One region of the Ensifer sp. EB106-03-01-XG145 genome, then DNA from elsewhere that is predicted to be linked to it. Evidence: riboswitches for the same ligand, from Rfam matches in the RefSeq annotation. Region 1 holds a riboswitch; the other holds the start of a gene.
The links. A riboswitch is a leader RNA that binds a small molecule or an ion and turns the genes downstream of it on or off. The one in region 1 is predicted to bind S-adenosylmethionine.
Positions count from the first base shown of each region.

Region 2: it holds a riboswitch for S-adenosylmethionine, as region 1 does, so the genes downstream of both, metA (homoserine O-acetyltransferase MetA) here and AC3WWH_RS02345 (O-succinylhomoserine sulfhydrylase) in region 1, are expected to answer to the same signal.

Region 1 covers NZ_JBYTEC010000001.1:472,577-476,782, reverse strand. Annotated here, with positions in the region: gene AC3WWH_RS02360 (transporter substrate-binding domain-containing protein) at 87-920, opposite strand; tRNA gene AC3WWH_RS02355 (tRNA-Gly) at 1,062-1,136, opposite strand; gene AC3WWH_RS02350 (2'-deoxycytidine 5'-triphosphate deaminase) at 1,218-2,315, opposite strand; SAM riboswitch at 2,390-2,468, shown strand; gene AC3WWH_RS02345 (O-succinylhomoserine sulfhydrylase) at 2,515-3,699, shown strand; gene apaG (Co2+/Mg2+ efflux protein ApaG) at 3,938-4,206, shown strand, end outside.
Region 2 covers NZ_JBYTEC010000003.1:145,148-149,353, forward strand. Annotated here, with positions in the region: gene AC3WWH_RS11310 (RidA family protein) at 1-377, shown strand, start outside; gene AC3WWH_RS11315 (AAA family ATPase) at 490-1,329, shown strand; gene AC3WWH_RS11320 (NUDIX hydrolase) at 1,326-1,778, shown strand; SAM riboswitch at 2,006-2,083, shown strand; gene metA (homoserine O-acetyltransferase MetA) at 2,145-3,077, shown strand; gene AC3WWH_RS11330 (vWA domain-containing protein) at 3,081-4,206, shown strand, end outside.

The DNA of each region.
Region 1 (4,206 bases):
ACGCGCAAAGGTCGCTGTAGCACTTTGAATTGCGGCATGTATTTGTCCTTTAATCGGGTACGATTAAAGGAACATGCAGTGGGCGATCAATAGATGCCGTTGGGGAAGTAGCGCAGGTAGATTTCCTCGAGCCGGCCGCTGCGCGACAGCGCCAGCAGCGCGTGGTCGATCGCCTGGGTCAGCGCCGGTTCGGATTTGCGGTTCATGATCGTCAGGCCTTCACCGAGAAAGCGCTGCGAGAAATAGGCACCATCGACGAGTGCGCAGCAGCCGCCGGCAGTCGTGCCTGAGATCCAGAAGGAAAGCTGCAAACCGTCGGAAAAGACCGCCGGCACCTCACCCTTCTGCAGTGCCGTGAGCATGGCATCGCGATCCGGGAAAACCTTGGTCGCGATACTCGGGAAGAACGCCTTGAACATGGCCTCATGGGTGGTGCCCGCCACGACACCGACCGTTTTTTTTCTGAGGTCCTTCGGACCCGTCACGGCGCCGGCCGCCTTGGCGTTGATGGCTAAGCGGGCCGGAAGTCGCATGAAGGCGCGCGAGAAGCCGAAGCGCTGGCGCAGTTCCGGGCCGACGGCAATACCGGCGGCAACCGCTTCGCCCTGCCCCTGCTCCAGCGCCGGCAGCAGTTCCGCATAGGTCACTGCCTGGATCTGGCATTTGGCTTCGATGTCGAGCTCGCGGCAGATCTCGCGCACGAGATCGACGTGAAAACCGGAGAGCTTGCCGGACTGATCGATGAAGTTGAACGGCGGAAAGTCGACCGTCGTCAGGAAGCGCAAGCGCGCAAGGCCCGTGAGATCGGGCTTGGCGATGCGTTCGCGCGCATCGAACAGAATGGGCAGGTCCCTGGGCTGGGCCGCAAGCGGCGTTGCGATCAGGGACGCGCAAAGGGCGAACAGGGGAAGAAATCTCATGGGCAGCGGGCCGGCACGGTTCTTGTCTCAGGGGCGGCGCTTGGAACCGCGGGATGATTCATCGAGCGGTAAAGTAACCGTCCGCAGGGCAACTGGCCATAGGTCTCGCTCGAGCGGGGCAAAAGAGGATTCAGGAAGGATTGGAGCGGGTGATCGGGATCGAACCGACGACATCAAGCTTGGGAAGCTGGCGTTCTACCACTGAACTACACCCGCGATGCCTGCGAAATTTCCCGAACCGGGACGATCTGTCAAGGACCCTTGCGCGGTATCGCACGAGGGTCCCGTGAAAAATCCCTACTCGGCGCGGAAATGTTTCGAAAGCTTCAGGCCCTGGGCCTGGTAGTTGGAGCCGACGCCGAGGCCGTAGAGACCGTCAGGACGCTCCAGCATGTGTTCATAGATCAGGCGGCCGACGATCTGCCCGTGTTCGAGGATGAACGGCACCTCGTGGCTGCGCACTTCCAGAACGGCGCGGCTACCGCTACCACCGGCAGAGGCATGGCCGAAGCCGGGATCGAAGAAGCCGGCATAGTGCACGCGGAACTCGCCCACCAGCGGATCGAACGGCGTCATCTCGGCCGCATAAAGCGGCGGCACATGCACCGCTTCGCGCGAGACGAGGATGTAGAACTCGTCCGGATCGAGGATCAGCTCGTCGCGTCCGCGGCTGTAGAGCGGCTCCCAGAAATCGAAGATCTTGTGCTGCGCCTTCTTGTCGACGTCGATGACGGCGGTGTGGTGTTTGCCACGGTAGCCGATCAGACCCTCCGGACCGGTGCCCTTGAGGTCGATCGACAGTGCAATGCCGCCGCCGCTGACATTCGGTCGCTCGCTCGCCACCAGCACGTCGCTTTCATGCAGCGCCAGCAGCTCCTGTTCGGAGAGCAGCGACTGGCCCATGCGGAAGCGGATCTGCGACAGGCGCGAACCACGGCGCACGACGATCGGGAAGGTGCGCGGGCTGATTTCGAGATAGAGCGGACCGCTATAGCCGGCAGGAATCTTGTCAAACTCTTGGGCGCGGTCGGTGATCACGCGGGTGAAGATGTCGAGGCGGCCGGTCGAGCTCTTCGGATTGGCCGAGGCCGACATGCCCGCAGGCAGCGCCAGGCTCTCCATCAACGGCACGATGTAGACGCAGCCGGTTTCGAGCACGGCGCCATCGGTGAGATCGACGACATGCAGCTTCAGCCGGTCGAGCTTGTCGGCGACGAGGTGGGACGGGCCGGGCATGAAGCTCGCGCGGACGCGGAAGGCCTTGGCGCCAAGGCGCAGGTCGAGGCTTGCCGGCTGGATCTGATCGTCATCCAGCGGCCTCTCGCTCTTCAGGCGCCCCGTTTCGAGCAGCGCGGCAATCGCGCGGTCGGCCAAAATCCCAGTATCGCGGGCCATTGCAGTCCTCTTTCCAGTTGCGAGACAAAACCAAACTCCGGGAATTGACGCAAGCGCACCCTAGCAGTATTGAAGCTTTATCCCGTGGTGATTTGGCCGGTCGGCTTGCAGCCACGTTAAACAAGTAGCTAAAAAGGCCGGGTGTCAAACCGGCCCGTTTTTGCGGCCGGTTTTTTTTGTTTTTGAAGGTGATCGTCACATGAGCAAAAACTGGCGCCCGGCAACCCAACTCGTCCACGGCGGAACCACCCGCTCGCAGCATGGCGAGACGTCCGAGGCGATCTTCCTCACCCAGGGCTTCGTTTACGAGACATCCGAGGCGGCAGAAGCGCGTTTCAAAGGCGAGACCGAAGGCTTCATCTATGCCCGCTACGGCAGCCCGACCAACGACATGTTCGAAAAGCGCATGTGCATGCTGGAAGGCGCCGAAGACGCGCGGGCCACGGCTTCGGGCATGGCCGCCGTTTCTGCGGCAATCCTCTGCCAGCTGAAGGCTGGCGATCATATCGTTGCCGCCCGTGCGCTGTTCGGTTCATGCCGCTGGGTGGTCGAGACGCTGGCGCCGAAATACGGCATCGAGTGCACGCTGGTCGATGGACGCGATCTCGCCAACTGGGAAAAGGCGATCCAGAAGAACACCAAGGTCTTCTTCCTGGAAAGCCCGACCAACCCGACCCTCGAAGTCATCGACATTGCCGGTGTGGCCAAGCTTGCCAACCAGATCGGCGCCAAGGTCGTCGTCGACAACGTTTTTGCGACGCCACTCTTCCAGAAGCCGCTGGAACTCGGCGCCCATATCGTCGTCTATTCCGCCACCAAGCATATCGATGGCCAGGGCCGGTGCCTCGGCGGCGTCGTGCTTGCTGACAAGGAATGGATCAACGAGAACCTGCACGACTACTTCCGTCATACCGGCCCGGCCATGTCGCCGTTCAATGCCTGGACGCTGCTGAAGGGCATCGAAACCTTGCCGCTGCGCGTGCGCCAGCAGACGGAAACCGCACGCCGCGTCGCCGACTTCCTGGCTGAGCAGCCGCAGGTGGCGAAGGTCATCTATCCCGGCCGCAAGGATCACCCGCAGGCCGACATCATCGCCAAGCAGATGACCGGCGGTTCCACCCTCGTCGCGTTTGAACTGAAGGGCGGCAAGGATGCGGCCTTCGCGCTGCAGAATGCGCTCGAGATCGTGCGTATCTCCAACAATCTCGGCGACTCCAAGAGCCTGATCACCCATCCGGCAACGACCACGCACAAGAACCTGACCGACGAGGCCCGCGAAGAGCTGGGCATTTCCGCCGGCACGGTGCGTTTCTCGGCCGGCATCGAAGACAGCGAGGATGTCGTCGAGGATTTCGCCCGCGCGCTTGAGGCCGTCAAAGCCTGACGCAACGAAAAGATACGGCCGCCGCGACAGACGGCGGCCATCGATCCCTCGTGGCGCTCATGCAGCGGGCGCCCCGCCATCCAATATGGCCTCACCAGCGGGATCGAGCGGGTTCGAACAGCCGATCCGGATACCCGCAAGCCCTTGCCCCAGAATGGGTATGCACAATCTTGCCGTTATTCTTGACGAAACCATCTTGCTGTAGAATACCCTGAAAGACCGAAGCAAGGTGTTGCCCATGTATCGCGCTTTGACCCGCGACATAGAAGTTACGGTGGAGCCGTACTATCTCGAAGAGCAGTCGGACCCCGATGACGGCCGCTATGTCTGGGGCTATCGCATTGTCATCTCAAACCATTCGGACGCAGCCGTGCGGTTGATGACCCGCTACTGGCATATCACCGATGAGAATGGGCAGGTCGATGAGGTCAGCGGTCCCGGCGTGATCGGCGAACAGCCGCTGCTCAACCCCGGCGACACCTATGAGTATTCGTCCGGCTGCCCGCT
Region 2 (4,206 bases), on a different contig from region 1:
CGCGCAAGCTCATCTCTTCGGGTTCGCCCTTCGAAAAGACGGCAGGCTATTCGCGTGCCGTCGCGATGGGCGACTGGTGCTTCGTCTCCGGCACGACCGGCTACGACTATGCCACCATGACCATGCCCGAAACGGTGGAAGAGCAGGCGCGCAATTGCCTGAAGACGATCGAGGGCGCACTGAAGGAAGCGGGCTTCTCGCTTAAAGACGTGGTGCGCAATCACTACTACGTCACCGATGCCAGCTTCGCCGACCGGGTGTTCCCGATCTTCGGCGAAGTCTTCGGCGAGATCCGTCCGGCCGCAACCATGATCGTCTGCGATCTGATCCGCCCGGAAATGCTGATCGAGATCGAAGTCACCGCCCTCCGCGGCTGAGACCGAGCTTTTCTGCTCACGCCATCTCTTCTCAAATCGATTCCGATTTTGGCCAATATGCGATAGTCCATGGACACCGCCTGCTAGACCTATGCTGAACCGGAAGACGATTATGCAATTCGAAGGCACCGCAGATTACATCGCCGACAAGGACCTGATGATCGCCGTCAATGCTGCGATCCGGCTGGAGCGGCCGCTGCTCGTCAAGGGTGAACCCGGCACCGGCAAGACCGAGCTTGCCCGCCAGATTGCCGCTGCCCTTGGCCTCGATCTGATCGAATGGAGCGTCAAGTCGACGACCAAGGCGCAGCAGGGCCTTTACGAGTATGATGCCGTGTCGCGCCTGCGCGACAGCCAACTCGGCGACGAGCGCGTCAACGAGGTCAGGAACTATATCCGCAAGGGCAAGCTCTGGCAGGCCTTCGAGGCCGACCGTCGCGTGGTGCTTCTGATCGACGAGATCGACAAGGCCGACATCGAGTTTCCGAACGACCTCTTGCAGGAACTCGACCGCATGGAATTCCATGTCTACGAGACCGGCGAGATGATCGGCGCCCGTCACCGGCCGATCGTCATCATCACCTCCAACAACGAGAAGGAACTGCCGGACGCCTTCCTGCGTCGCTGCTTCTTCCACTATATCCGCTTCCCCGATGCCGAAACGCTCGCGCGCATCGTCGAGGTGCACTATCCCGGCATCCGCAAAACGCTGCTATCTGCGGCCCTTGCCGCCTTCTACGACATCCGCCAGGTGCCGGGCCTCAAGAAGAAGCCGTCCACCTCCGAAGCGCTCGACTGGATCCGCCTGCTTGTCGCCGACGAGGTCGATCCGGCCGACCTCCGCGTCGACGCCAAGACCATGCTGCCGAAGCTGCACGGGGCGCTGTTGAAGAACGAGCAGGACGTGCATCTCTTCGAGCGCCTGGCCTTCATGGCGCGCCGCGACGGATGAGGCCGGACGCCCACAAGGTCCTGATCTACGCCACCTGGCAGGACCACCTGCTGGTCTTCGACGAGCCGGACTTTCCCGAAATCGAGTTGCAGGTACCCGGCGGCACGATGGAGCCGGGCGAAAGCCCTGAAGCTGCCGCCTTGCGGGAATTCGTGGAAGAGACCGGGCTGACGCCATCGCGGGCCCTCACCCATCTCGTCACGAAGGACTACTCCTTCCGGAAGGAAGGCCAGACCATCTGCCATCGCCGGCACTATTTTCATGTCGCCCTTGCCGGCGAGCAACAGAAAACCTGGCTGCACCATGAAATGACGCCCTTTGGCGGTGGTGCGCCGATCCGCTTTCGCTTCTTCTGGCTCGGCTTAGACGAGGCTAGCCGTCGGCTCGGATACGGCATGCAGGACGGCCTAGATTATCTTCACACGCACGGAAGTTGCCCCTCACCCTAGCCCTCTCCCCGCAGCCGGGGAGAGGGGACGGAAATGGCGACGGTCGCCGCGAGACAATGATGTCCGGGCTTCTTTCTGGAACGGAAATGATCGGCCCCTGGGAGGCGCGAGCGGGTGCCACAAGCTCCCTTCTCCCCGCCTGCGGGGAGAAGGTCGCGGCAGCGGGATGAGGGGCCGCCCGACCGCCCGAATCGTTTTTCTTGACCCCCGCGCCCCAGTCGCGCTATCAAATTCCTCGTGGTGATTTGGCCGGCCGGCTTGCAGCCACGTTAAACAAGTCGCTAAAGGGCCGAGGAAAGTTGGATTTCCGAGGACCGGTCGCGATCAATCGCCGCCGGTTTTTTTGTATTGATCGAGTGGAAGCCCATGCCCATCAAGATTCCCGATACGCTGCCCGCTTTCGAAACCCTCGTGCATGAGGGTGTGCGGGTGATGACCGAGACCGTGGCGATCCGTCAGGATATCCGCCCGCTCCAGATCGGGCTCCTGAACCTCATGCCGAACAAGATCAAGACCGAGATCCAGATGGCGCGCCTGATCGGCGCCTCGCCGCTGCAGGTGGAATTGTCGCTGGTACGCATCGGCGCCCACCGGGCGAAGAACACCTCGGAAGATCACCTGCTTTCTTTCTACGAGACCTGGGACGAGGTGAAGGGCCGCAAGTTCGACGGCTTCATCATCACCGGCGCGCCGGTCGAGACGCTCGAATACGAGGACGTCACCTATTGGGACGAATTGAAGCGCATCCTCGATTGGACGGAGACCAACGTGCATTCGACGCTCAATGTCTGCTGGGGGGCGATGGCGGCGATCTACCATTTCCACGACGTGCCGAAGTATCCGCTGAACGAGAAGGCCTTTGGCGTCTACCGCCACCAGAACCTCAATCGCTCGTCGGTCTATCTCAACGGCTTCTCCGACGACTTCGCCGTCCCCGTCTCGCGTTGGACCGAGGTCAGGCGTGCCGACATCGACAAGGTGCCCAGCCTCGAAATCCTGATGGAATCGAAGGAGATGGGCGTCTGCCTCGTGCACGAGAAAAAGGGCAACCGGCTCTACATGTTCAACCACGTGGAGTATGATTCGACCTCGCTGTCGGACGAATATTTTCGCGACGTGGACGCAGGCGTGCCGATCAAGATGCCGCACGACTATTTCCCGCACAACGATTCGACCCTGCCGCCGCAGAACCGCTGGCGCAGCCATGCGCACCTCTTCTTCGGCAACTGGATCAACGAGATGTACCAGACGACGCCCTATGATCTCGCAGAGATCGGCACCGGAGAAAGCCAGGACTGACCGATGTTCATCCCCTTCTTCCTCGAACTCAAAGCGGCGAAAGTTCCGGTGACGCTCCGGGAATTCCTGTCGCTGATCGAGGGGATGGAGGCGGGCATCGCCACATTCGATGTCGAAGCCTTCTACTTCCTGGCGCGCACGGCGCTGGTGAAGGACGAGCGCCATATCGACCGCTTCGACCGGGTGTTCCAGCACTGCTTCTCCGGGCTCGAGGCGGTCAATCCCATGGAGACGGGCGAAGAGGCCGTCATCCCCGAGGACTGGCTGCGCAAGCTCGCCGAAAAACACCTGACCGAGGAAGAAAAGCGCCTGATCGAATCCCTCGGGGGCTTCGACAAGCTGATGGAGACCCTGCGCCAACGGCTTCGGGAGCAGCAAGGCCGGCATCAGGGCGGCTCGAAATGGATCGGCACCGCCGGCACCTCCCCCTTCGGCGCCTATGGCTACAATCCCGAAGGGGTCAGGATCGGCCAGGACCAGTCGCGCCACCGCCGCGCCGTCAAGGTCTGGGACCGGCGCGAGTTCAGGGATTATGACGACACGGTCGAACTCGGCACCCGCAACATCAAGGTGGCGCTGAAAAGGCTCAGGCGCTGGGTGCGCCAGGGGGCGGCTGACGAACTCGACCTTTCCGGCACGATCCGTGCCACCGCCGAGCACGGCTATCTCGACGTGGTGACGCGGCCCGAACGCCGCAATGCGGTCAAGCTGCTGATGTTCTTCGATATCGGCGGCTCGATGGACGATCACATCCGCATCGTCGAGGAACTGTTTTCAGCCGCCCGCGGCGAGTTCCGCCATATGGAGCATTTCTATTTCCACAACTGTGTCTATGAGGGTCTGTGGAAGGACAATCGTCGCCGCCGCGTCGACATCACCCGCACCACCGAAGTGCTGCGCACCTATGGCGGCGACTATCGCGCCATCTTCGTCGGCGACGCGTCGATGAGCCCCTATGAGATCAGCCATCCCGGCGGCTCGGTCGAACATTGGAACGACGAGGCAGGCGCACTCTGGCTTTCGCGCATGACAGCGCATTTTCCGCGTTCGATCTGGATCAATCCCGTGCCCGAACAGCACTGGGGCTACACCCAGTCGATCGGCATGGTGAAGAGCCTGTTCGAGGGGC